4 regions of the Bacillus sp. MT94 genome follow, and region 1 is predicted to be linked to each of the others. Evidence: riboswitches for the same ligand, from Rfam matches in the RefSeq annotation. Region 1 holds a riboswitch; each other region holds the start of a gene.

Region 1 (8,245 bases):
ACTTGATAAATTACCAGCTGTAACAACAGAACAAGGTGTATTATTCGCAAAAGAGAAAGTAGAAAATGCTACACTTGATGGAGCGAAATTAAAATATGAAGGCAACACAATTATCGGAAGTGGCCGTGCATATACAGATATGTATGCGATTGTTGATGACGCAACTTACAGCAATGTAAAAGGTGATGAAAAATCTGTAGGTGTATTAAAATTTGATAAAGACCCGAGTAAAGAATTCCCTGGTTACAAAGGCGTAGAAGCTTCTCAACTTGTAAAAATTAAAAAGTAAAACAAAAAAGCTTTGCGACATTCGCAAAGCTTTTTTCTATTTATTATGAGCAATTTGCTCCATATCCGGGCTACAAGTTTGCGACTGACATGACTTATTTAAAGAACATGCCGCGCATTTCCCTTTTTTACTTCTCTTTACAAAATTAACTAACGTATATGCTGCATAACCAAAAATGATAGCTCCAATTATAATATTGACCATCATCACAATACATCTCCTTCTAGAATCCGAGTAGGGATCCAACTTGGTATATAATGAGCGTTAATACATAAGCAACTACGAGTGGATACACGACTGAGAAAATCGTCCATTTCGCTGATCCTGTTTCACGTTTAATAACAGCTACGGTCGCTAAACACGGAACATATAATAAAATAAAGAACATAAATGCATAAGCTGATAATGCTGTATAATGTGCTCCCATTACATTTCCAAGCACATCTTCTTTAACCGCATAAATAATTGCCATTGTAGAAACGACAACTTCTTTCGCTAAAAATCCTGTTAAAAGGGATGCCGCAGCTTGCCACGTTCCAAAGCCGAGCGGTGCAAATAATGGTGCGATAAATCCACCAATCATCGCTAAGTAGCTATCTCCCATATCAACGCCAAATCCTGATGGACCTGCATAATTTAATAACCAAATAACAACCGAACCACCAAAGATGAATGTACCAGCTTTACGAACAAATCCCTTTCCTTTCTCCCACGTGCTCAGCCATAACGTTTTCGCTTGTGGCACACGGTAAGGCGGTAATTCAATTACGAAAATAGATTTTTCTGCTTTCAAAATCGTAAGAGACATAATTTTTGTAACGAGTAATGCCAGAACAATACCTGCGACATATAAAGAAAATACAACAGTCGCCTGACTATTAGGGAAGAATACGCCCGCAAATAATGCATATACAGGTAATCGTGCTGAACAAGACATAAACGGTGTTACTAAAATTGTAAGTAAGCGCTCTTTCTCCTGTTCAATCGTTCTCGCTGCCATAATACCTGGAACGTTACATCCAAAACCGATAATCATCGGAATAAAAGCTTTACCGTTTAAGCCAAAGAACTCCATAATTCTATCCATAACAACTGCAATTCGCGCCATATATCCTGAGTCTTCTAATAATGAAATGAAAAAGAATAGTGCAAAGATTTGTGGTACGAATACTAATACAGCACCAACACCGGCAATAATACCTTCTGTAACGAGTGCTTGAATAAAATCAGAAGCTCCAATACTTGTAAGTCCAGCCGTCACCCAATCCGTAAGCTGACCACCAAAAAACTCATCTAACATATCCGATAAAGGTGTACCAATCCACGTAAACGTAACCTGAAAAATAAAAAACATAACTGCTAAAAAGATTGGAAGTCCTAAAATTTTATGTGTAATTAATCTATCAATTTTTTCTGAAAAAGGAATTTTTCCTTCTTTCTCATGCTTCATAACATTTGTTTTTAACTTTTCAATATACGCTTCACGAGTTTTGTAAATGTGCTCTTCTAACGTACAATCAAGTTTTCCTTCTAAGCGAGATCGAATGGCTATGAGTTCCTTATAAATTGGTAATGCTTTCATTTCTTTTTCTACTACTTCGTTATTGCTTAAAAATTGAAGTGCTAACCATCTCGGATGCTCATAATTCGCTGTCTCTAAAAGAGCAATTACTTCTCCAATTCCTTCATCCATTTGTACACCATATGAAATAAGGAATGGCTTTTTCTCCTTTTTGTCATTTTCTTTAAGAGTCGCAAGTAGTTCTTCACAACCTTTTCCACTTCTTGCAACGACAGGAACGACTGTTACACCTAATAGTTCTGATAATCGTTTTACATCAATGACAATTCCTCTTTGCTTCGCCACATCAACCATATTTAAACCAATTGAGACCGGCTTACCAAATTCAAGTAATTGCAACGTTAAATGCATATTTCTCTCAAATTGCGAAGAATCTACGATATTTAACATATGATTAAATTCTTCTGTTAATAGAAAGTTTGTTACAACACCTTCATCACGTGAAACTGGATTTAAATCATACACACCTGGTAAATCAATTAATGTTCCTTGTCTATCTTTTAATTTACCAACCTTTTTTTCTACTGTTACACCGCTCCAGTTTCCTACGTATTCATAAGAACCAGTAAGTGCATTAAATAATGATGTCTTCCCTGTATTCGGATTCCCTAGCAAAGCTACCTTATTCACGCTAATTCCACCTTTATCATTTTCGCGTCACAATGACGAATACTAATTAACTGTCCACGACACTCCAATGTACAAGGACCTTTGAACATCGCTTTCTGTTTCAAGCGAAGTTCGCTTCCTTCCGCAAGACCGAAAGCAGCTAGTCTACGCTTTAATAGCTGATCTAAAGACTGAATACTTTTTACTAACACTTTCTCTCCAATTTTAATATCTACTAAGCTCATAACCTTCCCCCTCAGAAGAGAATGATAATTATTTTCAAAAAAATTATACCACACCCAATTTCTCTTGTACTATACCCTTTTGCTTCATATTTATTAACATTTCGCTACAATTCTATTTCAATTATTGTCATACAGCATTTGTTTGCCATTCTCATCCATTTCGCTTACAATAAACAATAGCAAATAAAGAATCTCGTTATCACTGGGGGAGCCATGCCGCTGAGAGGGAACACTTCGTTCCGACCCTTCGAACCTGTTAGTTAATGCTAACGCAGGGATTGTGCAAACGTCCGAAATACATACCTCATTTTTATTTACGTATTTCGTATCCTCCTATGATATCTATTCTTTTTTGTACAACTTGGATTTAGGGGGAGACAACATGCGTAACACCAATTTACAAGCGATGATTGAATCTGCTATTCTTGCAGCCTTCGCCTTGGTCATCGACATTTTACCACTTTCAATCAAAATATCAGCAACAGGCGGTTCCATTTCATTTGCTATGATTCCTATTTTTATTATCGCATACCGCTGGGGCTTCAAAATGGCTTTCTTAGGAGGCTTAATTTGGGGATTATTACAAATTGTCGTAGGCGATGCCATTATCGTCACACCAATTCAAGTATTAATTGAATACTTTGTTGCTTTCGCATTCATTGGATTTGCTGGTTTATTCTATCGTCCAATTCAAAAGGCGCTTTTAGCGTCAAATGAAAATAGCGAAGAACAATCAAATTTAGGTAGCCGTAAAGACAAACCTTCATCAAAACCAAACCAAGGAAAGAAAGTAATTGGATACATTATCGTCGCTACTTTTATCGGTAGTCTAGCTCGTTACTTCTGTCACTTTATCGCTGGTATCATTTTCTGGGGACAATATGCACCAAAAGGCCAATCGGCTTTCCTATATTCTTTAATATTTAACGGTAGTACAATGATTGGTTCCTATATTCTATGTACCGTTTTACTTATATTTTTATTTATCACTTCACCACGCTTATTCAAAAGCATCAGTGCTTATCAAATGAATACACAAAAAAAGGGCGCTTAATGAGCGCTCTTTTTTCATATCGTAATATTAATTAAAAATACAATAAATGCGCAAAAGAAAATAAATACCATTATACTTAGCCAATTGCTATGCACGGTTCATCGACTCCTTACATAACCTCATATTCTAAACAAATTATACTGATTAAAAATAAAGATTAGGTAAAGATAATATGAAAATAATTTAAAAAAACGTAGATTATATTTTCTACGCTTTTTTCGGTAAATAGAAATAAAATAACACACCATCTTCTGTATTTCCTGCCCCATATTCAGTATCATGTAGTTCTAAAATATTCTTTGAAATGGCAAGCCCAAGCCCCGTCCCACCTTGTGAACGCTGACGAGCTGTATCCACTCGATAAAAACGATCCCAAATTTTATCTAATTGTTCTTCTTCAATGTGAGTACCTTTATTTTCAATGCACACTTTTATACGATCCTTCTCATCTATTGTAGAAATAATAATATCTTCTTTATTTGGTGTATAACGTATGGCATTCGTAATGAAATTTACGATGACTTGTTCAATCCGGCCTTGATTTGCAATCACTTCAAATGAACATATATTTTTATGAACACGAAGCTCTTTTTTCTCTATTTCCACAGATAGATGTTCACATATGTCTTCAATTACTGTATCAATATAAAACGAATCCTTTTTCATTTTATATGTACCAGATTCAAATTTAGCTAACTCAAGCATATCCAAAATTAACGTATCCATTTTGTCTACTTCTCTCTCCATCGCCTGAAAATAATAATCCTTTTTATGCTCAGCTACCCCGTCTTTTAAAATAGAAATACAGCTTTTCATAATACTTAGCGGTGTTTTTAATTCATGTGAAACACCAGAAATGAATTCTTTTCGCGTCTTTTCTAACTTTCTTTCCTTTTCAATATCTTCTTCTAACTGCCCAATATGCGAATGGAGTTTATTTGATAGCACATTAATATTTTTCGATAAATCTCCAATTTCATCTTTTGAAGTAATCGGTATTTTTTCTGTAAAATCTAATTGTGCTATTTTCTTCGTCGTATCATTTATTTTTAATAATGGTTTTGCAATTTGTTTTGAATAATAAAACGAAGCTAAAAAAATAAGAACGACTACAAATGCAATGATATAGATGTAATAATCTTGCACCATTTGTACAGCTTCATCTACGGGCTGTAAAGAAGCCATCGCATAAATATATGTTACTGATCCATCTTTTTCTTTTATTGGTTTCATTAATAATTTATATTTTATATCATTCTTTTCATAGTCCATGGTCTTTGTTGAATACTCTATTTGATTACTCTCTTTTAGTAATACATCCGTTTGAAATTCTTTTATACTATCCAAAAATAAAGTATTTTTATAAATTGGATTTACGGGGCCTTTTACATCTGGAAACTGTACTTTCGTAACACGCCCTCCTATGTAAACATCTGGTTCTGGGGCAGCTTGCTCCTGAACGGCTGGCCTCTTCTCCTTAACAACTTGTTCCCCGGTTGCTTTCTTTTTTTCCTCATATAATTTTCTCATTTTCTCATTAAATGCTTTTTCTAGCGGTTTATTAGATCCGCTTAAATTCTGTTTAGATAAAGAAAAAGAGAATGGAATAAAACTATCTTCTTTTCTCACTCCAGAAAAATAAATTTCTTGCCCTAAAAAATGCTCTGATAATTTATTATCAATCTCCTCTATATTGACGAGATTACCTAAGGGAATTTTGAATATTTGTTGTCCAAAGCTCTTTTGTTGCCTACGATCTATCGTTACTTCAAAATAAAAATCATCTGCATGTTTTAAATTCCCATTCTTATCTAATGTCGTAATCCACGTATTATTTTCTCTTAAAAAGTCTTGCTCTAGTTTCTGAATTTCTTCTGCATTTCCTGCATGATTTAAATAGTTCTTCTCAAAGGAATTTAAATTCACTTTAATATCTTCCACTTTTCGATTCGCATAATATTGTTTGAAAAATATCGTTTGTCCAATAAATATCGTCGCTAAAATTAACATGCATAATGCTGTTGTAAGAGTAAATAATTTTAGTACAATTCCTTTTCTCATATATTCCCCTCAAATTTATAACCAGTTCGTACTACAGTTGTAATGTACTTTGCTTTCTCTCCTAATTTATTTCTTAAATTACGAATATGGCTATTCACCGTTCGATCATCGCCAGCAAATTCATATCCCCAAATTCTTGAAATGAGTTGCTCTCGCGTTAAAACGATTCCTTGATTTTTCATGAAATACGCTAATATTTCAAATTCTGTATGCGTTAAATTAATATCAGTTCGATTTACCGTAACAGTGCGTGACGGAAAATGAACGTGAATATCGTGGATTGATAATGTATCATCTTCATTCTCTAAAAGTTGCTTTGTCACTTTTCTGCTTTCTAACAACCTTTTCGCTCTTGCTAATAAAATTGGCGGACTATACGGCTTCGTCACATAGTCATTTGCCCCAAGTTCAAAACCAAGTAGCGTATCGTCTTCATCTACGCGCGCCGTTAGCATAATAATAGGCACCTCGGACGTCTTTCGAATCCTTCGGCAAACAGACCATCCATCGAGTTCTGGCAACATAATATCTAAAATAACTAAATCAACCTCTTCTTCTTCAAATACAACTAAAGCCTCTTTCCCGTCCCTCGCTTCAAACACTACATATTGCTCACTTAAAAAATAATCTTTTAATATTTCACGTAATATGTCTTCATCTTCAACAATTAAAATGTTTTTTGACATAACTGATATATCCCCCTCCCGTTTTCAGAAACTATAATTTCACTTTGAATAACTGCCAGTTAACGTCGCCTCGATAATATATCTATCTGGTGCATCCCCTATATAATCAAATGGGTAACAAGTTGTCAGTGTTAATATCGGTTCTTCTTTTTTTATAATAACAGTACGATCATCCGCATGAGTAATCCATGTCTTTTGAATTTCATATGTGTACGTTTTATTATCATACTCTAAAACAAGAGTATCCTTTTCTTTCAACTCTCCTAAATCTGTAAATACAGTATCTCGGTGTCCACTCAGTACAGTATGTCCTCCTCCAGATGGGGTTGTCGTTAAATCACTAACAAACATACCAACTCCTTTTTTCAAAGTCGTATCATCCGCTCCCCAATATATAGAAAACTTCTTCTTTATTTTCGGTATGTTTAACATCGCTACCTTTTCACCTTCTTTATGTTCTGTTTGAGAAGAAGGCACTTGAGAAGTTACAGGTGTTTCATGAGAAAGTTGAGTATCTTGTATATTTTTAAGGCTCTTTATTTCTTCTTTCGTTAATTCTTGAGCAGAGCTTTTTCCTTTATACCATTCCACAGCGTAATAGGATCCCATGAATAGCCCAATAGCCATCAATATGATACCGATATAATTGAGTAACTTCATTCTTCATCCCTCCATGCAAAAAATGGTAGGAGTAACCTACCATTTTTAATATATGAAATTATTCCATTCTTTATAGGAAAATATTTTATTTACACTTTAATCTTATTGCGACGATTCAAACCAAATAATGTACCTATCGCTACAAGACATGCACTTAATCCCATCATTGCTACATTATTTGATGCTGTATTTGGTAATTTTTCACCTTGTACAACTGGCTTTACTACTTCTTTTTTAGCTACTTCATTCTTTTGCTCGACTTTTATCGCTGCTTCTTTTTTTGCCATATCATTTTTTAACTGTTCTTGCGCTATTCTCTTTTTCTCTTCTTCACTCTTTTTCTCAGCTTTTATTGCTTCCTCTTTTTTAGCCATATCATTTTTTTCTTGTACTTGGGCCGCTTGTTTTTTCTCTACTTCATTTTTTTGCTGTTCCTTAATTGCTTCTTCTTTTTTAGCTTTATCTTGTTGCACTTGCGCTTCTTCTTCCTTTGTTACTGTTCCAGTATCCGCACTCGCTACTGAAGAATATCCTACTGTTAAAAATGCCATTGCACAAATTGGTAATAGTCTCTTTTTCATCTTCATTCTCTCCTTATATTTTATTCACATCAACTCGCACCGGATGTATTACTAGAATAAGCAAGAGATATAAATATAAGATGCAGATGAAATATATTTCATTTAAAGATTTCATTGTAGAAAAAGAAAAAAACATCGTAATATGTACGATGTTTTTTTCGGGTGTGTGTCTCAATATTTACATGTTACTTTCGCGTGATTTGGAAGTAGAACGGGCCGGAGCGATAACTAATTGTCTCGGCTCAGTTTTCTTGAAGTGATTTTTGACGTTACACTTACGACGTTGAACAACCCACGCTTTAATAGGGTTTGTTAAAATAATCTTTTGCTCTTCGTTAGGGGCCTCTTCTTCAAACCTACAACTTTCGCTCCATTTATTCCATTTCATTGTAAATTTAGAAGAAGAATGATCATCTTCACGATCAAACAAGTGCAAAAAATCCATTTTTCCATCTAGCATTACGGTGTTACTAGTCGC
Region 2 (8,245 bases), on a different contig from region 1:
TTGTATACCAAAAAAAGTATTGGCTTTCTTATACAAATGCAATATGTATTTTATTGGAGTATCTTTGAAAGATTGGTACACAGTGTCTCCTCTTTCTAAGCTTCTTGTTCTTGTTTTTGTTTTTGGTTATAAGGGACATTAATATATCTAGCTACAAATAATAAAACAGCCATAAAGAATACTGGAAATACAGTAGATAAATAAAAGCCATTACTAATTATATTTGTTATGAGAGCACTCAAAAGAAATATAGCGTTATAAATATGGGCAATTTTTTGTTTTAGTTGCACTTGAAATGATTCCATCATAATTTCTAATGCAACAAAAGCAATAATAATAGATAAAAATACAATGTTTGTATTGTAAATGATTAAACAACAGATTAAACCTAAAAAGGCTGCGTATTCAATTATAAGAGGTATATTGCGTGGCATACAATTTACCTAACTAAATATGGCAGTGGATTTACTGCATTTGTTTTTTCAAAATTCCATTCTCCATTATGTAATTCAAAATGAAGATGTTGCCCGTATGAATGACCTGTGTTGCCCATATGACCTACTAATTGTCCAGCTTGTACTTGATCACCAGTTTGTACAGTGCGATCCTTCATATGAGCATAAACAGTTGTATATAATTTCCCATTGATTTGATGCGCAATGAACACAACATTGCCATAGCTAGCTGAATAATAAGATTTCACAACTTTACCTGCAGCAGCAGCTTGGATAGAGACGTTCCCTGGAGCAGCAATATCTATACCATAATGCATTTGTTCCCAGCGTATATCAAAGGTTGAGCTAATTCTTCCTTGAGCAGGGAATTTGAAAGCAGCTGGAATAGATGAAGGCTGATCTGTTTTAGCCTGTGGTTGATTTTGTACTACATAGTGTTTTGCTACATATCCGTATCCTGTGCCAAAACGAATTTTATACCAAGTTCCTACAGTTTCTACTACTTGTACTTGTGTACCGTTTTGTAATGAACCGAGTAGAGCGCTACTTGTACTAGTGTTGCTACGTACATTCAGATTAGGTGTTGCAACAGTATATTTTGTATTATTTTGAACGGTGATTCCTTTTACTAAGGGTTGTGAACCATTAGAGATGAATGCTTTTTGTACGTAACCCGTTTGGCCATTATGTGATATTTTATACCATTCGCCTTGATCTTCTTGAACGGTAATAAACTTGCCATTTGGTAATACATCTAAAATGGAAGATTCTAAATTAGGTTCAGAGCGAACGTTTAATGCATTAGCATTGACGATGTATTGATCATTAGATTGAAGTTTGTTTTTTAGTAAAATAGCATCTTTTTGTACATAACCTACTTTATTATGAACAGATACTTTATACCAACCATTAGTTGTTTCAAGGATGTTCACTTTTGTATTAAAGCGAATTGTATCAATTGATGTGCTTTTTACGTTATCTTCTGTATGTAATGCTACTTGATCGACTTTGACATACCCAGTTTTAACATTAGATAATTGTTCAGCGTTTGCTTTTTGTACATTTGTTTCACCCATAGAAGGAAGTAAAGAAGCAATCGCTACAGTAGTTGCTGTTAAAGCCGTAGCTTTCATATTCATGGAATAGAGACCTCCTCTAGTTGTATAGTTGTAATTTTATTATAGTATAAAGATATAATATAGTGGGTGTATTCACATAAATGTAATATGAAATCAATATAAAAATAAATTTTTTGAGGATAATGATTCCTTTTTATACAATTAATTTGGGTTTTATTTTCTAAAATAGAATGTATGTATTGTATAACTTCAATATTTTGTTGATAATTAAGAAAATTAAAACAGTTGATGATGTCTTATTAGGGTGTTATACTGACAGTGATAATTTTATAGTTTGCTAGGAGAGCTGGTGTTGCCAGCTGAGAGTAGGCCGTAAGCCTTTGATCCTTTTTATTACCTGATCTAGATTATGCTAGCGTAGGGAAGCAATTCGGACACTAACAATGAGTCCCCGTTTCTTTGCGTATAGAAACGGGGCTTTTTTATTTAAAAATTTCATATTGAAACCACTAGGGGTGCTTGATTTGCTGAGAGAGGAATAATCCTTAACCCTTATAACACCTGATCTAGGTAATACTAGCGAAGGGAAGTGGAACATCGAATAAATGTATAATTTTATTTGCTGTAACCACTTCTTATATATAGAAGTGGTTTTTTATTTAGATACATATATTGAAAGGGGATAGAGAAATGAAATTTTGCGATAGATTATTAGAAACTGTGCAACCGGTTTGGGAGATGAGTCATAATCATCCGTTTGTAGTGGGTATGGGAGATGGCACGTTAGAAAAAGATAAATTCCAGTATTATATTATTCAAGATTATTTATATCTGCTAGATTATGCAAAGTTATATGCGATTGGTGTTGTAAAAGCAACGAATCCACAAGTAATGGGAAAGTTCGCTGAACAAATTGATGGGATATTAAATGGCGAAATGACAATCCATAAACAATATGCAAAAAGACTTGGAATTTCTATAGAGGATATAGAGTCTGCGAAACCATCTGCTAAAAATTTAGCTTATACAAATTACATGATGTCTGTATCTCAAAATGGCACACTTGCAGAATTAATAGCAGCGCTTCTTCCATGTATGTGGAGCTACTGGGAAATTGGAAAGCGTTTAAATGATATTCCTGGAGCAAGAGATCATGAGTTTTTTGGTGAGTGGATTCAAGGATATAGTTCGGAAGAATACGGTAATCTTTGTATTTGGTTAATAGATTTATTAAATGAAATGGCAGTTGGAAAGTCTGAGAAAGAACTAGATAGATTAGAGGAGATTTTCTTATATTCCAGTCGATTTGAATATTTATTCTGGGATATGTCCTATCGTAAGGAGATGTGGGGATTTGAGGAGCAAGAACATACTACAGTTTCATAATGTTTCTTTTCATTACGATGAGAAACCAATCATCCATGAATTAAATGCTTCTATACATGAGAAAGAGTTTGTCAGTATTATCGGACCGAGTGGATGTGGGAAAAGTACTTTATTTCGCCTTATTACAGGCCTAGATAAGGTAAGTATTGGAAAGATAGAACTGACAGAAACAAAGCACCATCCTGTAGGATATATGCCGCAAAAAGATATGCTTTTGCCGTGGAGAACAATTATTGAGAATGCTGCTCTGCCGCTAGAGTGCCAAGGTGTACAGAAGAAAGAAGCCCAAGTAAAGGCAAAGGAACTGTTATATAAATTTGGTTTACAAGGATATGAGACAAAACATCCGAAAGATTTATCTGGTGGTATGAGGCAACGCGTATCTTTTATCCGAACTTTGTTAACGGGCGGGGAGATATTGTTATTAGATGAACCGTTTAGCGCGTTAGATGCTTTAACGAAGGCCTCTTTGCAAGAATGGCTGTTTGAACAATGGCAAGAGTGGGAAAAAACAATTTTATTCATTACTCATGATGTTGAAGAAGCGTTATTTCTTTCGAACCGAGTTTTAGTAGTGGAACAGCAGCCGATAACGACTTTGACTGAGCGGATTGTACCACTTGATCATAACAGAACACGAAAAGATTTATATAAACCGGAAGTATTAGCGCTGAAAGATGAGCTTCTTAGTATGTTACAAAGGCAGGTACTTGTGTGATGAACCGATTGAAAGAATTAGTTCCTGCTATTACACTTTCTAGTATTTTACTAGCTGTGTGGGAAATAGGAGCAAGAATTGTAGATGAGATGTACATTTTACCGTCACCGTCTGCGATTGTAATGAAGATATGGAAACTAAAAGACATATTATTTACGGTTCATTTACCTGCAACGTTATACGTCGTTTTAATAGGTGTTGTTATTTCTATCGTATTAGGTGTAGGGCTAGCGATGTTAATGAATGCGAGTACATGGATGGAAAGAGCATTTTATCCATTATTAGTTGCTTCACAAACGATTCCGATTACTGCGCTTGCTCCGCTATTTGTTTTATGGTTTGGATACACAATTTGGAGTAAGGTTGTTGTCACAGTTTTAATTACGTTTTTCCCGATTGCGGTCAATACGTATGATGGACTGCGTAGTACAAAAAAAGAATGGGAGGAGCTCTTAGTTACATATGGAGCAACGAAAAGAGATATTTTTCTTAAATTAAAGTTGCCGTCTGCTCTTCCTTATTTTTTCTCAGCTTTAAAAATTGCAGTTCCGCTTAGTGTTATCGGAGCAGCAATTGGAGAATGGCTCGGTGCACAAGCTGGACTTGGATATTTCAGTAAGAGAATGATGACGCAGTTAGATGGAGCTGGCGTATTTGCACCCATTGTATTGTTATCATTATTAGCTATTTTCTTCGTCGTACTTATTTCCATATTAGAAAAGAAATTCATTAGTTGGAGGAAGCATTCATGAAATTTTTAAAGCGCATCTTTGTGTTTACATTATTAATTGCAATGATTACAGGATGTTCGAGTAATTCAGCATCAGAAAAAAGTAAAAAAGAGAAAGAAATAACAGTCATGTTAGATTGGTATCCAAATGCGGTACATAGCTTTATTTATGCAGCAATTGAAAAAGGATACTTTAAAGAAGAAGGTGTAAAGGTAAATATTAAATTCCCTTCTAATCCGACTGATCCATTAACATTGGCAGCAGCAGGGAAGGTGACAGTTGGCTTGTATTATCAGCCAGATGTTGTTATGGCAAGAGCAAATGAGCAAATTCCAGTGAAATCAATTGGGGCTGTCGTACGTTCACCATTAAATCATGTCGTATCGCTGAAATCAGCGGGTATTCAATCACCGAAAGATTTAGAAGGAAAAACAGTAGGATATTCTGGAACACCTTTAAGTGGGATGTATTTAAAAACGATGGTAAAAGAAGCTGGTGGTAATCCTGATACAGTGAAAGTAGTTGATGTTGGATTTGATTTAGTACCAGCCTTAATTACGAAAAAAGTGGATGCGGTAACAGGGGCATACATTAATCATGAAGTACCGGTTATGCGTCATGAAGGCCATGAACCAGCTTACTTTAATCCAGCTGATTACGGAGTACCGAACTATCATGAACTTGTGTTTGTAACAGGTGATAAAACGTTGAAAAAAGATAAAGAAGCGTTGCAAGCTTTCTTACGTGGTACGAAAAAAGGCTATGATTTCATGAAGAAAAACCCAGATGAAGCATTGAATATTTTATTAAATCATCAAGAAAAAGAAAACTTCCCACTTGTGCCAGAAGTTGAAAAGGAAAGTATGAAAATTTTATTAGAGAAGATGGAAACGAAAGATGAGCCATTTTTATCAGATTCAAAAGAATCTTGGGAGAAACAAAATAAATGGCTGAAGGACAAAGGAATGACGAAAGAAACCGTTCCAGCCGATGAACTATTCGAAAATATTTTAAAGTAGGCGAATGAATATGAAAAATGAGCTCCACGTAATCTCAAATGGCCATATGCCATTCGAAGAGTTAGTGAATGTAGCGATGCAAATTGAGAGTGAGATTGATTATTTGCATATTCGTGAGCGTGAGAAGAGTACGAAGGAGTTATATGAAGGTGTGGAAAGTCTTTTAATGGAAGGCTTTCCGGCTTCTAAAATTGTCATAAATGATCGAATTGATATTGCAATTTTATTAAATATTCCTCGTGTTCAACTAGGGTATCGAAGCACAGATGTAAAGTCAGTGAAAGAAAAGTTTTCGTATTTGCATGTCGGTTATTCTGTGCATTCGCTAGATGAAGCGATAGTAGCATTTAAAAATGGAGCAGATTCACTCGTTTATGGTCATGTATTTCCGACAGATTGTAAAAAAGGTGTGCCAGCGAGAGGGCTTGAAGAAATTTCTGACATTGCAAGGTGTTTATCTATACCGATTACAGCAATTGGAGGAATTACTCCAGAAAACGCAGTGGATGTCCTTACTAACGGTGTAAGCGGTATAGCAGTTATGTCCGGAATTGTAAGTAGTAGTGACCCGTATAGCAAAGCGAAATCTTATAAGGAATCAATAAGAAAGTGGGCGGAAAAACATGTGTGAGAAGTATGATGTAGCGATTATTGGTGGTGGTGTAATTGGTAGTTCAGTTGCACATTTTCTAGCAGAAAGAGGACATAAAGTAGCGATTGTAGAGAAGCAAAGAATTGCATCGGAAGCTTCAAAAGCAGCTGCTGGTCTACTTGGTGTTCAGGCAGAATGGGATGCGTATGATCCGCTATTTGAACTTGCTAGAGAAAGCCGAGCTATATTTCCACAACTTGCAGCAGTTTTACGTGAAAAGACGGGTATTGATATTGGATATGAAGAAAAAGGAATTTATCGTATTGCTCAAAATGAAGATGAGAAGGAAAGAATTCTTCACATTATGGATTGGCAGCAAAAAACAGGTGAAGATTCCTATTTTCTAACGGGAGACCATGTGCGGGAAAAAGAGCCGTATCTATCCGAATCTATTATAGGAGCAGTATATTATCCGAAAGACGGTCATGTTATTGCACCAGAGCTTACGAAAGCATTCGCACATTCTGCGGCAATGTCAGGTGCTGATATATATGAACAGACAGAAGTGTTTGATATTCGTATTGAAAATAATAAAGTGACCGGAATTTTTACGAGCGAAGGTATTGTCACATGTGAGAAAGTCGTTATTGCAGGAGGTTCATGGAGCACGAAGTTACTCAGTTATTTTCACCGCGATTGGGGTACATATCCAGTTAAAGGAGAAGTGGTTGCGGTAAGAAGTAGAAAACAACTTTTAAAAGCACCTATTTTTCAAGAAAGATTTTACATTGCTCCAAAGCGCGGTGGACGTTACGTAATTGGGGCAACAATGAAGCCACATACGTTCAATAAAACTGTGCAGCCAGAAAGTATAACTTCTATATTGGAGCGTGCTTATACAATATTGCCAGCTTTAAAAGAAGCAGAATGGGAAAGCGCATGGGCAGGATTAAGACCACAATCGAATCATGAAGCTCCTTATATGGGAGAGCATGAAGAAATAAAAGGTTTATATGCTTGCACGGGCCATTATCGGAACGGTATTTTATTAAGTCCTATTTCTGGCCAATATATGGCTGATTTAATAGAAGGAGAGCAAGAGAATCATTTGCTAGATTCATTGCTTTCTAGAAGAGTTTAGAGAGGGGATGGAAGTTTGAGATTAAAAATTAATGGTAACCAAATTGAAGTGCCAGCGAGTGTAAAAACAGTAGCTGAGTTACTTACACATTTAGAGTTAGATAACAGAATTGTTGTAGTAGAGCGTAATAAAGATATTTTACAAAAAGATGATCATACAGATACATCTGTTTTTGATGGAGATCAAATTGAGATTGTAACTTTCGTAGGAGGCGGTTGATTATGTTGAACATTGGACCATTTTCATTTCATTCTAGACTTTTATTAGGTACAGGTAAATTCCCTGATTTTGACGTACAGCAAAAGGCAATTGACGTTTCTGAAGCTGAAATTTTAACATTTGCAGTACGTCGTATGGATATCTTTGATGCAAAGCAACCTAATTTATTAGAGAAACTTGATGTGAAAAAATATACGTTATTACCAAATACAGCAGGGGCAAAAAATGCTGAAGAGGCTGTTCGCATTGCAAAATTAGCAAAAGCGTCTGGGCTTTGTGACATGATAAAGGTAGAAGTTATTGGTGATGATAGAACGTTATTACCGGATCCGGTAGAAACGTTAAAGGCATCTGAAATGTTACTGGAAGAAGGATTTATCGTACTTCCGTACACATCTGATGATGTTGTATTAGCACGTAAATTACAAGAGCTTGGCGTGCATGCGATTATGCCAGGAGCATCTCCAATCGGATCAGGACTTGGTATTGTAAATCCATTAAATTTGGGCTTCATTATTGAACAAGCGACAGTACCAGTTATCGTTGATGCTGGTATTGGTAGCCCAGCTGATGCGGCATTTGCAATGGAATTAGGAGCAGATGGCGTGTTATTAAATACAGCTGTATCAGGAGCAAAAGATCCTATTAAAATGGCGCAGGCAATGAAACTAAGTATTGAAGCAGGCCGTTTAGGATTTGAAGCAGGTCGTATTGCACGTAAGCGCTGTGCAACTGCAAGTAGTCCTTTAGAAGGAATGAGCGTAGTTGAATAATCGATATTCTCGCCAAGAACTATTTTCTCCAATTGGAGCAGAAGGGCAGCAAAAGATAAGAGAAAAGCATGTACTTATTATCGGTGCAGGTGCATTAGGTAGTGCAAATGCAGAGATGTTTGTAAGAGCGGG
Region 3 (8,245 bases), on a different contig from region 1:
AATTCAATTAATTTCTCAATAATTATGTTGTCATATCCTATATATTTCCGTCTGCCGCTTAGATTTTTCTGTACTGTAAATGCCTTTCACTATAACACCTCCAAGTAACCGGTTTCTATGACAGATAAGAAATTCCTACAAAGAAAAAAGCCCTTATTAGGGCTTTTCATTCTATTTCTCCAGCCAAACTCTCTATGAAATTCCTAATAGAAAAAAGACACACTTAGATTGATGCGTCTTTTTGTGATGCCTCTTTTGTGAAATCATATAAAGCAATTGCGCCTAAAAGAACAAGTATACCTTGAGGAACATCTAGCAAAATAGTTTTCCAAATTTCTGGAATTACCCATTTAATATCTGCTGCTGTTTCAAGATATGTTTGGAAATAGCTGATTGTAAAATTAATTATCCCTAAAAATACAAACAACGATAAACCAAATCGAATTAATTTCTTATTTGTAAACATATAACACCTCTCAAAATTTATTGGATATTCCTGCTTTTGCTTCTTTATATTTCCATATCTTTATATCTAATTTTAACACATAAAGAACTCAAAAAAATACGATATGCATATTTGCATATCGTATTAACAACACTCCATGATAATTTAGAAATTCCTGCAAAGAAAAAACAACTCCGTTACAGCTAACAGCTCGGGTTTCTTTTCTTATTTAACTTCATACCACCAACATTTACGTTCTTTGATTGTAAAATAAATGTGACAGAAGTTTATCCAGTTAATGCGTAGACAAGTAAATGAGCTAAATTATCGATATTTTATTTCGCCATATCCGTAGCACTAATGACTTTGCGCAAATTTGACAAGAAAAAATATATAGATAGGTATGATCCATACCTATCTATAACATTATTTCTATTCTTTATCCAATTACGTCTTTTACGTCTGTATCCACTGGCCACTTTTCTAATGTATAAGCCATTTCCCAAAATGAATATTCATATTGACTGCTAATAATAAAATGCTGTTTCATACGTTTGAGGTCTACCTCTGTTACTTTTTCAGCGATAGTATCTAAACGTGTAATTTGTTCTTCAACTAGCGTACGGAACCAATCAGATCCATAAGCAGAAATCCATTCGTTATAAATTGGCTCTTCCGGCTGGCACTCTTTTAAGCGTTCGCCAATTTCATAATACAACCAATAGCAAGGTAAAATTGCTGCAATGATATCTCCTAAATGCCCTTCATACGCAGCACGATACATATGTGAAGTATACGCATATGCAGTTGGCGCAGGAATAAAATTATCTTTTTCTTCTTTTGTTATCCCTAGCTTTTTAGCAAAATTCTCATGTAAAGATAACTCGGCCTCATATGTATTTTGAGCATGATGTGCCATACGAGCTGTCGTCTCTAATTCAAGAGCTTTTGCAGCTCCTAAAGTTTGTACTCTAGCAAAATGACTCAAATAATATGAATCTTGAAGCACATAATAGCGAAAACTAGCTAAATCTAATGTTCCTTCACCAAGTTTTTTTACAAAAGGATGGTTAAAACTCGCTTCCCAAATTGAATCTACTTCTTTACGTAATGATTGTGAAAAAGTCATTTAAATCCCTCCACTAATGTATAAAATATAAGTATTTATCCACAATTATTAAAGCTGTAAAATAAAAAAACTTTCTTTACAGGCGTAAAGAAAGTGAAATTGACAGTATTTATTTACTCATTAAATAGCAACGTCTTTCCCACTTCCCTACGCTGGCATTAACCAGATCAGGTACTAAGAGTCTCAAAATCACATTTGATCTCAGCCTATAAAAGGCCCCCCTAGTGGATAAATATTTTGTTTTTATAATGTATTCATCATAGCATACTTCGTGAAACTGTCAAAAGAATTAGTTATATAATCTCCTTAAAACCCTTCTTCATTTCTAACTTTTAATGATGTTTCAATAATCATATCTAATAGTTTGCTATAACTAATTCCCGCTGCTTCTGCACTTTTGGGCAATAGGCTTGATTGTGTCATCCCTGGTAATGTATTAATTTCCATTACATATGGAATTCCGTCCTTCACCATCATATCAACTCTTGCATAAACACTACATTTTAATGCTTTATAACAAGCCAGTGAAGCTTTATTTACACGTTCATTAATTTCTGCTGGAAGTTCGATAACTTCCTCAACTGTACTAGTATCATCATATTTTGCATTGTAATCAAAAAACTCGGCTGCATGTCGAATTGAAACTATAGGTAACTGTTTTCCATCCAGAATAGAACATGTAATTTCATCACCTTTTATATACTTCTCAATTACTACTTCAGAATCCCATTCGAATACAGTTTCTAGCATTGAGATCAATTCATTTTTATTGTAAACGATTTTCACCCCGACACTCGATCCGCCGGAGTTTGGTTTTACCACTAATGGAAATCCTAACTTATCTAACTCATCAAGATTTAGATCCTCCATTTTTGTAAGTTCAATCCAATCTGGTGTTTCTACACCTTCATAACGTAAAATCTTTTTCGAAATATTTTTATCCATACATATACTACTAGATAACATATTACTTCCGCTATAAGGAATCCCTAAACTCTCCAGTGTTCCTTGAACTGTCCCATCTTCTCCGTATTTTCCGTGTAATGCGAGCAATGCAAAGTCAATGTCTTTCGCTTTTTCAATTAAATCCATTTTTTCATTTAATGTAATTGGGACTATTTCATACTTATTTTTATCTAAATGAGCAATCATTTCATTCCCGGTCATAATTGAAACTTGTTTTTCAGACGATACCCCGCCCATAATAACACCGATTTTCATTTTCTCAACTCCAATTTTCATTTTTTAATGTATCACCAATTATTTTAATTCCCCGAACTATTTCTTCTTCTTTCAAGCGCGAAAACCCTAATCGGAAAGTGTTCGCTCCTTCTCCATCAGAGTAAAAAACATCTCCAGGTGAAAACGTAACGCCTTTCTCATAACACTTTTGTAAAAGTGTGCGGGCGTTCATATGCTCTTCTAGCTCTATAAATAAATGCAGTCCACCATCTCCAGTCATTCTTTTGAAAGGAATGTACTGGTTACATGCCCCGACAGCTAACTCATATTTTTTCTTATAAACAGATCTTGCCTTTTTTAAATATTTTTCAAAATATCCCTCATGTAAATATTGAAACAGAACAGCTTGATCTAGCGTAGATGTGTGAATCGTTCTTGCTCTTTTTACGCTTTCTAAATAATGAATCAGCTCTTTATCTGCAATAATCCACCCTACACGTAAACCAGGGAAAAGTACCTTTGAAAAGCTACTAATATAAATCACATTATTGCCAGCACCAGCAAAAGTTAATAATGGAGCTAAATGTGAACCTGAATAACGTAATTCTTCATTAAATCCGTCCTCTATAATAGGAACGTTGTATTTTGAGAATAACCTCATCAATTCCGTTCTTTTCTCTGAACTCGTAACAATACCGGTTGGATTATGATAAGAAGGAATTAAATAAGCAAAATCAAAATCTTTTTCACGCAAACTTTTTTCAACTTCATTCGTATCAATACCATCCTCATGCATATCAATCCCATGAACTTCAAGTCCATGTAAACGGAAAAGCTTAAGTGCAGCATGGTGAGTTGGATTCTCACAAATGACACGACCGGATTTTTTTGATAAAGAAGAGAGTACAATATCCAATCCTTCTGTAAATCCATTTGTAATTAGAATATCTTTATTCGAAATGTCTACACCTTTCATTTCCATGTAATGAAGTAAATAATTCATTAACGGTCTATATCCCTTTGCATATCCGTAGTTCAATACGATGTCCCCTTCAATGGACATACGAGTAAGAAAAGCTCTTTTGAAATTTTCAACATCAAATAGCTTCTCATCCGGGGCTATACTATTAAAAACAATCATTCCCTTTTCCCAACGAACACCATGTTTCATTAAATCTAATTCGTCCGCTAATGCGGTCACTGTATTAAGTTTATTTTTCCAATCTATTTCAACAGACGAAGTGTTAGATATATCCACCTTCGCAACAAAGTTCCCTTTTCCTTTAACTGCATAAATGAGTCCTTCTTGCTCTAAATCTGCATAAGCAGCGAGTACAGTGTTTCTACTCACACTTAGTAATTCACTTAGTTCCCTTGTTGATGGGATTTTTTGATCCCCGAGCAAATGCCCTTTCATAATCATCTTTTTCAAATAGTCTTTTAATTGAATATAAACGGGACGATCTTTAACAACTTTAAAATCCTTAAACAATTCCTTACCCCCTGCAATCATTTTTGCATATTTATTTCATTCTTAAAAGGTCCACGACATATGTATTTTTTATAAAGGGCGGTACGGTCTTACAAATCTTTTCGATATAAGTTAATTACATCTTTTAAAGCTGCAGCTGCAGCGCCTCGTGGATTAGAAGCCCCACCAATTGTAGTAACTTGTCCCATCGTATCTGTAAAGAATGTAATTCCTTTTTCGGTCCCATTTACATTTGCTAACGGATGATCTTTTTCTATTTCGCACGGTTCAACACTTAAATTCACATTGCCACCCTCATCCTTATATATTGATGCTATTAATTTAATAATTTTATGTTGTTTCTTAGCATTTTGTATTTGCTGTTTTGTAACGTGCTCAATTCCTTTTATATGTATATCAGTAAGTGTTTTCTCTGTTTCCATTAAGCTGTTAGTCAAAAGTAACAATTTACACGCACTATCTGAACCACTTATATCTAATATAGGGTTTGTCTCAGCAATCCCTTTATTTTGTGCTTCTTTCAGCGCTTCTTCAAATGTCATATCTTCCTCATACATTTTCGTAAGAATATAATTAGTTGTTCCATTTAATATTCCTTCTATTTTATCAATACTGCAACCAGCTAAACTAAATTGTCCAATATCTAGTGTCGGTAGTGCAGCGGCTGTTGCACCGCTATATCGAATTCGTACATTTGCGCCTCTTGCTGCTTCATTTATTTCTCTCCAGTTTGTAACGAGCGCACCTTTAGAAATTGCTACTATATCCATCTGTTTCTCAATCGCTTGTTTCATATATTGTTTCCCTGGATTTCCATCTTTAAGATTTGTAACTGTTGATTCTACCAATACAGTACCACTTATGCTAGTTGTTGCACGTTCCTTCGGATGATATTCTAAATATTTTTCAATTGCAGCGGTACCGCCACCATACATTAATAAATGATGAAGTGATAAGCCGTCTTCATTATGTATTGCAATATTTCTCCCTAATACGCCGCTTACAATTAATTGAATCCCATATGTTTCATATATATATGAATATTTTTCATTTAATAATTTTATAAACTCTCTGCCTACTGTTCCGTATCCTGATAATACAACTTGAATTTTCATAATATCCCCCCATATTTTTCTACCAAATCCCTCTTTCAATATAATATAAAGCGCTCTCGAATTCCATCGAGAGCGCTTTATTATTACCTATTTCGGTAAACGTGATAGCTTTTTAGCAATTGTTCTATAAAACTCTTGAATGCTAGAAAAACCTAACGAGTCTGAAACACTTAACCCTACCATGTCGAGATGGTCCCAATTCGCTTTCGTTTCGATATGATTCCATTTTCCAATCTGTAATGACTCATTATTATTTACAGTAACATTAGAAGATGGTGCAATCATGGAATTTGTATTTACTACACCATCATTTTGCCACCAAGAAGTATCAACTAGCGGACGGTTTTCTTCATATCTCGCATAAGAACCTAAGAAAAATGCATTTCCCATTAACACTTTATTCATCGTTATATGAGGCAAATGTAAACCTGTTATAGGTGCTGCTTGTGATGCATGTCCACTATAGGATAAATAATACACATCTGGTTGCGTCTTTACCCAATTATTTAACTCCTTTGCACCATCTGTACTTAAATCCCACTGACTTATATCTTTTGTATTTTTCCAAAGTGAACTATTTAGAATACGATTACTATATTGGAAAAAGGACTCTCCAGCATTCTTCTTTATACCCCATTGATCCAATTTAAAATCATATAATGATAAATTATTGTTTCCTCCAAAGCTTGCAGCTGTAATGAGTAAATCTTTAACGAACGGAAGTAGAAGACTCCCATCCGCAAGTGTTGTACCGTTGTGAGGGGTTGCTAATGTTGTAACACTATGAACATATGATTTTCCGCCTTCAAATAGTGGTGATATTTTGGTGTCTGGGTGATTTTTCACATAATTATTTTCTTCAAAACTACCTTCTTTTAATAGCTGTACTAATGTTCTAATCGTTTGTCCACCCATGCTATGTCCAACTAAATGAACTTTATTTGTTTCAGTCCAATTCGGTGCAAAACCACTATAAGTTCTGCCAAAACGATTATGTCCATGTTTCTTAGCATGTACGGCACCATAGTCTACTGTCCCACCGTTAATTTGTGCATACAATTCACATGCACGATCCCAGTTACTAGAAACAGGTCCAACAGCTGCGGTATGTACCATATAACCATTTCGTTTCAAATCTTCCTGTATATCATGAACACCACCCCAATATTTTACGCCCAGCATTTCTTCCCTACCCCATCCAGCAAATCCATTCACCAATATGATAGGATAATTATTTTGTTGTCTTTCTTCAGCGTATGATATTTTCGCTGCGAATGAACATACGGTCACTAATGCGAAAAAACATATTTTTAAAAATAACTTCCCCATACTTTCTCCCCCTAATAAAACGTTTACATTTTTCTTTTCAAAAAATTAACAGAATAATTTAACAACTTAAACATAATGTAAAGTATTTTATATACGTTGTATATATAGAAAACACATACAAATGTTGATAAATATTAATTCAAGTGAACATTTACTTTTTACAATATAACTTGTAAATCTGTTTATTTGAATTTATAATTAGATATAGTTTCCTCATGTTAAAAAGATTTAAAAACCATAAGAAAACTAATCTCATTGCTTCAAAAAGGAGGAAAAAACATGCAAATCGGATCAAATATTCATACATTATCTCAACCTACTAAAATAACTCCATCTACTCTTGAGCATAATACTATCTCTTCTACTAAACTTGAAAGTAAGAAAGTAAATGATCCTATCAAGTTTGATATTCGTTCATCTGAAAAAGAAATGAAACAGCCTGAGCATAAATTTAATGAATTAGATTTATGGAAGATGTTAAAGGATAAAGGTGTTCCTTTATGGATCATCCTTGAAATGCTACAAAAGGCTCGTAAAGAAAAAGAAGCCCAAAATAATTCAGTTCAAAATTCAAATGCGATTGAGGAAACAAACGAGACTCGATTAAATGAAGTAATGTAAAGCATAATAATTGATTTGTCTATAAACTAAAAAGAGTTCGAAGCTGATAAACTTTCTATCAACCTCGAACTCTTTTTTAAGATTTTTCTCCGATCGTTACAAACTGAACTGATACTTTCTCTTTAAAACCTTCAATTAGCTTTCTTACTTTTACTTTTTCATTAATTAATGTATTATCTGTCGACATTTTAGGTTTTTCATCACCTAACGACTTTTTTAAATGTAGAAGTTGCATATTCGTTTCATTCGCTTTTATTTCTTTATACACACTATTTTTCGCCACAATGATATACCATAGTGCTCCATAGTCACGTTTATTGCCAAGCCAAGCATCACTATCATATGCAACTGGTATCTCTTTTCCTTCTATTTTAATACTTTTAATATTCTTTTCTTCTTCATTTATATATAGTAGTGAGCTTTCTTTTGGAAAATTAGGTAACGTATCTACCAGTTTGGAAAGGGCTCCTTGGTCACGTTTACGAAAAATCTTTGCTTTAATCATCGCTTGTGCAGTAGATTCATTTAATATTAATACCTTTCCTTTTTCAAATTCCCCTGTTTTCACTGGGAAAATTTCATGTTCTTTCGTATTTTCCTTATAACGATTCATAATTGCTCCAGTATGATTCTCATCTCCAATGATTAATACACCGTTAGCTGGAAATAATTCTTCACTTTTAGCACATGCACTTAAACTAATTAAAATTAATATACATAATATGAAAATTGATAATGTTTTTTTCATTACAATTCCTTTCATAACTCATATTGTTTTTTTACATGCTTTTCTGCAATGTTACTTGCTGATGTTCTCTACTGTTCCATAGTTTTATAAAGCTTTTGTAGGTAACGCCAACGAGTGATAAAGAAGTATAAAACTTGTATACATATAAATGAAATTAAAATGGCGATAGAGCTATTTATGATAG
Region 4 (8,245 bases), on a different contig from region 1:
AGCTTGTGCGTATGCAGTGCATTTTGGTCTGGGTCACAGTCTTTTAACGTGGTCGAACTACAGGAGGAGTAAGCATATTCCCGATGGGTCCATTTCTGCACTTCCATTATCTGGAGAAATCCCCCAGTATCCAAGACTAAATTTTACCCATACATCATTTTTTTGATGTAGCTCTTGAAGATAAAAACTATTTAATTTTCAAGGAACAGTTATTAACTTAAAACTTATTATACGAGGAGGGTGTATCATGAAAAAAATATGCTTTGTATTAATTGTCGACGCTGGTATAAATTATGGTTCAATATTTTCTCTACCATTTTTAAGGAATCAGAATGATTTGAAGGAATATTTTTCTAAGTATTATGATGTTTCAATTAATTATATCAGGGATAAAAACTCAGTTGACTATTTGGTAGTTCCCAAACCGTGTCCAGCTTTTGATAATGAAAATAATCTTCCAATAATTGAAGTACCAGCAATCTTATTTATGGAAAAGAATTTTGAAAAAATAAAGACTTATATAGACAATTATTTTTCTAATAACTCATAAAGAAAATAAAAGTACAGTAAAAAGAAGTCCGATAAAAAACGAGTGGTGTAGAATATTTCTATTAATCATTCGTTTTTTATTATATTTACATATATTTTTTAAAAGAGGATTATAGACGTTCTGAAAAAAATTAATTATAACAAGAACAGTGTTCGTGCTACTATCTACGGTTATTTTTTGTACTAAGTACCCCTTTAACTAACAAGACAACAAAAAATAATTAACGTATTAAGGAAAAATGTTACAATAAATGTAAGAGTTTTTTCTTTGAGTTTTAGCTCTGAATAATAAAGGTAGTTAAATCACTAAATGGAGGAGCAGGTCAATTTTGTTCCTTGTATAGTAAATTGTTACCTATCTCTATTGCAGGTTGTATGGCAGGTAGCAGTTGTAGCGAAATGCAGTAGAGACAAAGGCTCTTTGTCAAACGGGACTGATGAATGTATTTGGCAAGTAAAAAATGGTTCTTTCCGGAGTTGGTTGAAAAGTCTCATTCTCTCCAAAAGTAGAATCTTTGTCCGCAATGTGGAGAATTTGCATCGACCATACATGATTCTTTTAATAAGCTTTAACTTGTTTATGCTCCCTTCGGCAAGACCATTATTATTCTCATAAGTTACCGCATTTCTGACAGCTTCAATATCCCCGGCTAATCCATTCGTAAAGCTCTTAAACTCTTGTATATTAGTATTCTTCATTTTCTCAATACAATGGTCGAAATTCTCAACACTCTTTGTGGTGAAGATGTTTTTAAACTCCCATGTTAAGTCATAAACTATTTTTACAATAGGGTGTTCTTCGTAATTATTGTTGGTATTATGACGTATGTTCAAGCATATTATTTAACGTGGATGATTCCATAAAGAGAAAAAGAAATAACCTTTGCATTTTTCAGATTATCGTGTATGATGGGAAAGTATTGAAAATTAAATCAGTGATAAACTAGGGGTGCCTAACGTATGCGTAGGCTGAGAGAGAAGCGCGTGAACTTCTTAACCCTTTGGACCTGATCTGGCTCGTACCAGCGTAGGGAAGTTAACGGCTTTACATAATGATGTCTTTATGAGCCAGGTCCTTATTTTTTTATGGACCTGGCTCTTTTTATTTTGGCATGCGCTGGCCATATCTCGTCCTTGTCACGAACAGGGGGGCAATAAAATTTATGAAACAATCTGTTTCAGCTGAGCAAATTGAATTGAAATCGAGTTTACCAGGGAGTAAGAAAGTATATGTGGGTGGACCACGAGAAGGCATGAAAGTACCGATGCGTGAGATTAAACAAAGCGAAACAAATGGCGTTCCAAATCCGCCAATTCGTGTGTATGATACGAGCGGACCTTATACGGATCCTGAGTATAAAGTGGAGTTAGAAAAGGGGATTCCAACGCCGCGCCATTCTTGGATTCTGGGGCGTGGTGATGTAGAAGCATACGAAGGGCGTGAAGTGAAACCAGAGGATGACGGTGTGAAAGTGGCTTCGAAACATACACCTGTTTTCCCGCAGATGGATCGCAAGCCACTTAGAGCAAAGCAAGGTGCAAACGTTACGCAAATGCACTATGCACGTAATGGCATTATTACGTCTGAGATGGAGTATGTTGCGATTCGTGAAGGGGTAGAGCCGGAGTTTGTTCGTAAGGAAATCGCAGAAGGCCGCGCTATTTTACCAGCGAATATTAATCATCCAGAAGCTGAACCGATGATCATCGGGCGTAATTTCCATGTGAAGGTAAACGCGAATATCGGAAACTCAGCTGTATCTTCTTCGATTGCAGAAGAAGTAGAGAAGATGACATGGGCAACGCGCTGGGGTGCAGATACGATTATGGATTTATCTACAGGTAAAAATATTCATACGACGCGTGAGTGGATTATTCGTAACGCGCCTGTACCAGTTGGAACTGTACCGATTTATCAAGCGCTGGAAAAAGTAAACGGAATTGCAGAAGATTTAACGTGGGAAGTATATCGTGATACGTTAATTGAGCAGGCGGAGCAAGGCGTTGATTACTTTACAATTCACGCTGGTGTATTGCTTCGTTACATTCCAATCACGGCAAAGCGTACGACAGGTATCGTTTCGCGCGGTGGTTCGATTATGGCGCAGTGGTGTCTATTCCATCATAAAGAAAACTTCCTATATACTCACTTTGAAGAGATTTGTGAAATTATGAAGCAGTACGATGTTTCGTTCTCTCTTGGAGATGGATTACGTCCAGGGTCTATTGCAGATGCAAATGACGAAGCACAGTTTTCTGAGCTTGAAACACTTGGCGAATTAACCAAAATTGCTTGGAAACATGATGTGCAAGTTATGATTGAAGGACCTGGACACGTACCGATGCACTTAATTAAAGAGAATATGGAGAAAGAGCTTGATATTTGTCAGGGCGCGCCGTTTTACACACTTGGGCCGCTAACGACAGATATTGCACCAGGTTATGACCATATTACATCTGCAATTGGAGCTGCTATGATTGGCTGGTTTGGAACAGCGATGCTTTGTTATGTAACGCCGAAAGAACATTTAGGTTTGCCAAACAAAGATGATGTACGCACGGGTGTTATTACGTATAAAATTGCAGCGCATGCGGCTGATCTTGCGAAAGGACATAAAACGGCTCATCAGCGTGATGATGCACTTTCAAAAGCACGCTTCGAATTCCGTTGGCGCGATCAATTTAATTTATCTTTAGATCCTGAACGTGCGATGGAATATCATGATGAAACGTTGCCGGCAGAAGGGGCAAAGACAGCTCACTTCTGTTCAATGTGTGGACCGAAGTTTTGTAGTATGAGAATTTCACATGATATTCGTGAGTATGCAAAAGAAAATGATTTAGAAACGACAGAAGCAATTGAAAAAGGAATGAAAGAGAAAGCAGAAGAATTTAAAGAAGCTGGTAGTCATTTATATCAATAATATGTTACACCTCTTTACTTGATTGATCACACTGTAGTACCTAACTTTATTATAGAAGAAGCCCCATTTGCTAAGACGGTAGCAAATGGGGCTTCTGTTGTTTATAAGGCGAAGAAGAGATGTACCCAGTAGAATAAGAGGAATAGTGTGACGACTGTTGTGAGCGGGATAACGATAAGGGATACACTTAAATAGTCTTTCCATTTTACTTTAATTTTGTTTTGTTTCAGAATATACATCCAAATGAGTGAAGCTAGTGTACCAATTGGTAGTAATAGTGAGCCGATGTCACTACCAATGATGTTTGCAAGATAGATTGTTTTTAATGTGACTGGATCTAGTCCCATTTCTGTTAATGTAATTGTACCAATCATAAGGGCAGGATGGTTATTGAAGACGTTAGAGAGGATGGATACAAGTCCACCCATTGCAAAGCTAGCATAGAGTAGATGCTGATTCACAATTGGCTCGAGCCATTGTACAAGTGCAGCTGTTAATCCTGCGTTGTGGAGTCCGTAAATAATGACGTACATAGAGAAGGCGAAAATTAAAATGTGCCATGGTGTCTTTTTCAAAATGTCGACAGGATTTGTTCGTAAGTAGTACCATCTCCAAATGAGAAGAACGAGTGAACCAAGTACTGCAACGATTTCAATTGGGATGGATAAGAAGGATGCAACGAATAGAAGACAGCGCATAAGGAAGACGAAACCTAATACTTTTAACATGAATCTTGTCCGTTTTTGTTTCGTATCAACAGAATTATTTCCTTTTAGTGGATGGAAGTTTTTCGTGAAGAAAATTTCTTCAATATCATATGAAGAAACAGGCAATTTTTTCGGAAGTTTTTTCTTCAAAACTGTATACATGAGCCATGACATAAATAATAAGCCTAATGTTGCAGGTACAAACATCATAGCAGTATGCATATAAAGAGTCATATTAACGATATTTAATGCGATTAAATTTACGATATTACTTACACCAATTGGTGCACTAGATGCCGTAGCGATTAAAGCACCACTTAATAAATAAGGAATTTGCTGATGAGGTTTTAATTGAAGATTTTTTAGAAGAAGAATTAAAATTGGAGTTGTAATTAAAATACTACCGTCGTTATTGAATAAAAGAGTCATGAGAAAACATAATAATTGAATATACCAGTATAAGCGGCGTCCAGAACCCTTTGCTAAATTTGCTAGTTTCGCTGCGGACCAATGGAAAAAGCCGAAGCTTTCTAATATAACTGCCATGACGATGGTCGCTAATATTGTTATGGAAGCACCGCCAATTTTACTTATAATATCCATGACGTCTGGTTTTGATACAAGTCCAGTAATTATGATGATACCAGCTCCGATTGCTGCTGGCCACGCCTCATTTAAACCTCGAGGCCGCCAAAAGATAACAATCATCGTTAAGAAGAATACAATAATAGTAATCCATATTTCAATGCTCATATTTTGCCTACCTTTCTATTTTCCCTTGAATAGATGTAGCTTGTCTCAAGGTTATATTGGTAGTATATTCAGCAAAAAATAAGAAGAACTAGACGTATAACGAGATGAAGCGAATATGTGTTTTTCATGCTAAAGGACAAGTGTCACTCGTAGTGAAATAACTATTGTGATAGGAGTCTATTAATTGATTGGGCAGTAAGGTAGTAAATGAGATTTATATCAGCGTAACTGAAAATATATCAGCGATTATTGAAATATATCGGCGTAACTCAAAATATATCAGCGATCATTGAAATATATCGGCGCAACTCAAAATATATCAGCGATTTTTAAAATATATCGACTTATCGACAAAACATGACAAAAGGAGCCCATCCCAAAATGCCTTTTGGAACAGACCCCAAGACTATATTATTTTTCCTTCAAAAAAGTACGATCCTTCAAGAATAAATTCCAGAAGAAAATAAATCCTGGTAATAAAATTGCAATCCCAATTGCGTATAGAATGAGCAGTGCATAGAACGTTTCTGTCGTTGTAAAGCTTGTAAATACAGTTACGTCAGGATAAATAATATAAGGTAAATGCGCGACGCCGTAAGCGTAGCTTGCAAATGCATATTGAGCGACGACAGCTAAAACGGCAATGCGAGGATATCCTAGTGTATTGTACTTTTTGTTTGTCCACCAAAGGGACGAGTATCCGATAACGAATAAAACAATAGAAACTGTAAACCACGGGAATTGCTTTATTAATCCTTGCATAAGCCAATGTGTTTCAGGATCCATTACAACGAGGGCGATGATTGCCGTAACGAGCGTTGCAGGACCAAGGATGATGGCATTTCTTCTATAAATTCTATACGTATCTTCTGAACTTTGTTCTCTCGCAAAATCAGCAAGAAAGAGAGAGGAGAGAAATAGTTCAGACGTTATTCCGAAGAGCATATAGCAATAGATAACCGGGCTAGAAAGAAGTTTTCCATACAGGAGTACTTCTTTCCCTTCAGACATTGTAATATAGGCTCCCTCTGTAACGGGTAAAACGGTAATTAATAGTGCTGGAATTAAGAGACCAGTAATACCTGAAATAACCCGAAGAAGGTACTGATATTTCGGCAAGGAGTAAGCAAACACCATAAATGTACTACGTACTGCAACGAGCACTAAAATTAACATAACTGGTACGAACATTACTGTCGCAAGGGTAAAGGCCGCTTTCGGAAAGAAGCCGAGAAATGCGACAACGACGAAGACGAGAAACGTATTTGTTACTTCCCAAGTTGGGGATAAGTACCGATTCGCAAGTTTGGCAGCGAGCGTTGGATGTTTTGCGTATACCATGCCCCAAAAACCAGCGCCAAAATCGATGGACCCTAATATACTGTATACGAAAATAAGGGCCCATAAGATGATGATTGCAATACTTTCCTCATGCATGAGAATCGCCTCCTTGGTGTTGTAAATCATTCTTTAATGGATGTCTTCTAAAGAATGTACGTAGAACAAAGACTGTTAAAATAGCGAGTCCAATATATAAAATGATGAACAAAACAAATAAAGGACCGACGAAATCAGCGCGTGTAGATGCATCGACGGTACGTTGCATACCATAAATTGTCCATGGTTGACGACCGCTACAACTGAAAATCCAGCCGAATTCAATACCGAGCATCATAATTGGTCCGCATGCAGCAGCTCCCCAAAGTAGCCACTTCGGTAGTTCTGTTCCCTTTTTTCGGTAAACGAAGTACCAATATAAGAGCGCAATTGCTGCAACTGCAAAGGTGAACGCAGCGGTGCCGACCATTAAGTTGAATAGTGTATGTGTATAAAATGGTGGCCATGTTTCTTGTGGGAATTCGTTTAGACCTTTTACGACAGTGCTAGGGTCTAGTCCCACTAATAAGCTAAGCATGTTTGGAATTTCAAGTGCATAGTTTAGTTCAAGTGTATTAGGATCCACAACTCCGCCAATGGATAGCGGTGCGTGTGATGTCGTTTCAAATAAAGCTTCAGCAGATGCAAGTTTTTCAGGTGAGTGTTTATGTAAGGCAATCGCTGATTCATGTCCTGAAAGCCACATCGTAGCGCCTGTAATAAATGTAACGACAAGCCCTAATAGTAGCCCTTTTTTATGATAAGCAATTTCACGTGTACTTAAATTTTTCTTCAATAATTTAAATCCAGCGATAGAAGCAATGACAGCCGCACCAGTTGCATAAGCCGTAATAACAACATGGAATGCACTTGTGCCAAAACTTGGATTAAAGAAAGCTTTCCACGGATCAACGTTAAAAACAGATCCATCTGGATTCATTGAAAAGCCTGCTGGTGTATTCATCCATGTATTTGCTGATGTAATAAGCACGGCGGATGCTGTGGCACCAAGCATGACGAAAAATAGCGAGATTAATCTCATAAATGGAGGAAGTTTATCGGCTGCATATACGTAAATCGACATGAATAAAGCTTCCAAAAAGAAGGCGAAAATCTCAATTTGGAAGGGAACAGAGATAACTTGCCCAACAATTTTGGCGAAACCAGGCCAAAGAAGTGAGATTTGCACACCAACAATTGTTCCAGTTGGAATTGCTACACCGAGAAGAATAGCAAACGCCTTTGTCCATCTTTTCGCCATAATGGCATAGTCGGAGTCTTTCTTCCAGTGATAGAGTATTTCGCTTATAAAAATCATCAATGAAAGTCCGACGCCAAGTGTTGCAAAGATAATGTGGAATGCTAATGAAGAACCAAAAAATGCTCTTGCTAATGTTACCGTATCCATATGTAAACTCCTCTTCTTTTTTGCCATTATTTTCTGATTGAATTGGAAGATTTATTCAAAAAAACTACCAAAAATATATATGTATTTAAAAAGTGAATATGATAATATAATGTTGTAATATTTTGAATAGAAAGAAATAAATAGTTGGTCATGTTTTGTTTGTTTTTTGCTCAGGAATCTTTTATAATCTTTTATGCGAACATAAGTTCTGTTTTTCGGAATCAAGAAGTTTATGTGAAATGGAGAGGGTGTTTTATGTATCCTGAAGTCATTAAAAAGATGGCATTTTCAAAAGAGCATAGAGATTTATTATTGAAGCTATATAATAAAGAAATTACGCGTCGTGAATATGATCGACTTGTACAATCGCTATATAAACCTTCTAAAGAGGTTTGCGGGGGATAGAAATGGGGGAGACAATCTAATAGATTGTCTTTTTTAAATTTATGTATGTTCTGATAAAATTAAGGTTAGCCTTACTAGGGAGGTGAAAAGATTGCGGAAACGTTTATATATAGGGATTGGAG

What was found. A riboswitch is a leader RNA that binds a small molecule or an ion and turns the genes downstream of it on or off. The one in region 1 is predicted to bind thiamine pyrophosphate.
Region 2: linked by a shared signal. The riboswitch ahead of tenA (thiaminase II) and the one ahead of AC1Q51_RS11325 (energy-coupled thiamine transporter ThiT) in region 1 are both predicted to bind thiamine pyrophosphate.
Region 3: linked by a shared signal. The riboswitch ahead of tenA (thiaminase II) and the one ahead of AC1Q51_RS11325 (energy-coupled thiamine transporter ThiT) in region 1 are both predicted to bind thiamine pyrophosphate.
Region 4: linked by a shared signal. The riboswitch ahead of thiC (phosphomethylpyrimidine synthase ThiC) and the one ahead of AC1Q51_RS11325 (energy-coupled thiamine transporter ThiT) in region 1 are both predicted to bind thiamine pyrophosphate.

The regions. Positions count from the first base shown of each region.
Region 1 is NZ_JBXAEZ010000002.1:1,064,240-1,072,484, forward strand. It holds gene AC1Q51_RS11305 (lipoprotein BA_5634 family protein) at 1-289, shown strand, start outside; gene AC1Q51_RS11310 (FeoB-associated Cys-rich membrane protein) at 326-496, opposite strand; gene feoB (ferrous iron transport protein B) at 513-2,501, opposite strand; gene AC1Q51_RS11320 (FeoA family protein) at 2,498-2,725, opposite strand; TPP riboswitch at 2,920-3,021, shown strand; gene AC1Q51_RS11325 (energy-coupled thiamine transporter ThiT) at 3,108-3,779, shown strand; gene AC1Q51_RS11330 (sensor histidine kinase) at 3,987-5,840, opposite strand; gene AC1Q51_RS11335 (response regulator transcription factor) at 5,837-6,526, opposite strand; gene srtD (class D sortase, LPxTATN-specific) at 6,566-7,186, opposite strand; gene AC1Q51_RS11345 (LPXTG cell wall anchor domain-containing protein) at 7,276-7,767, opposite strand; gene AC1Q51_RS11350 (hypothetical protein) at 7,946-8,245, opposite strand, start outside.
Region 2 is NZ_JBXAEZ010000003.1:650,377-658,621, reverse strand. It holds gene AC1Q51_RS15110 (hypothetical protein) at 96-434, opposite strand; gene AC1Q51_RS15105 (SH3 domain-containing protein) at 440-1,594, opposite strand; TPP riboswitch at 1,864-1,975, shown strand; TPP riboswitch at 2,036-2,139, shown strand; gene tenA (thiaminase II) at 2,225-2,920, shown strand; gene AC1Q51_RS15095 (ABC transporter ATP-binding protein) at 2,889-3,638, shown strand; gene AC1Q51_RS15090 (ABC transporter permease) at 3,638-4,390, shown strand; gene AC1Q51_RS15085 (ABC transporter substrate-binding protein) at 4,387-5,388, shown strand; gene tenI (thiazole tautomerase TenI) at 5,399-6,019, shown strand; gene thiO (glycine oxidase ThiO) at 6,012-7,121, shown strand; gene thiS (sulfur carrier protein ThiS) at 7,137-7,340, shown strand; gene thiG (thiazole synthase) at 7,343-8,113, shown strand; gene thiF (thiazole biosynthesis adenylyltransferase ThiF) at 8,106-8,245, shown strand, end outside.
Region 3 is NZ_JBXAEZ010000001.1:909,852-918,096, reverse strand. It holds gene AC1Q51_RS04375 (DUF3937 family protein) at 224-466, opposite strand; gene tenA (thiaminase II) at 885-1,574, opposite strand; TPP riboswitch at 1,702-1,807, opposite strand; gene AC1Q51_RS04365 (D-alanine--D-alanine ligase) at 1,881-2,795, opposite strand; gene pdxR (MocR-like pyridoxine biosynthesis transcription factor PdxR) at 2,800-4,248, opposite strand; gene AC1Q51_RS04355 (homoserine dehydrogenase) at 4,338-5,363, opposite strand; gene AC1Q51_RS04350 (esterase/lipase family protein) at 5,451-6,692, opposite strand; gene AC1Q51_RS04345 (DUF3914 domain-containing protein) at 6,972-7,313, shown strand; gene AC1Q51_RS04340 (lipoprotein BA_5634 family protein) at 7,390-8,061, opposite strand; gene AC1Q51_RS04335 (ABC transporter permease) at 8,130-8,245, opposite strand, start outside.
Region 4 is NZ_JBXAEZ010000004.1:295,230-303,474, reverse strand. It holds gene AC1Q51_RS16760 (hypothetical protein) at 248-550, shown strand; gene AC1Q51_RS16755 (transposase) at 901-1,296, opposite strand; partial or broken gene AC1Q51_RS16750 (L-lactate permease) at 1,342-1,413, shown strand; TPP riboswitch at 1,485-1,600, shown strand; gene thiC (phosphomethylpyrimidine synthase ThiC) at 1,713-3,473, shown strand; gene AC1Q51_RS16740 (arsenic transporter) at 3,575-4,933, opposite strand; gene AC1Q51_RS16735 (cytochrome d ubiquinol oxidase subunit II) at 5,345-6,370, opposite strand; gene cydA (cytochrome ubiquinol oxidase subunit I) at 6,363-7,718, opposite strand; gene AC1Q51_RS16725 (hypothetical protein) at 7,974-8,123, shown strand; gene AC1Q51_RS16720 (transcriptional regulator) at 8,215-8,245, shown strand, end outside.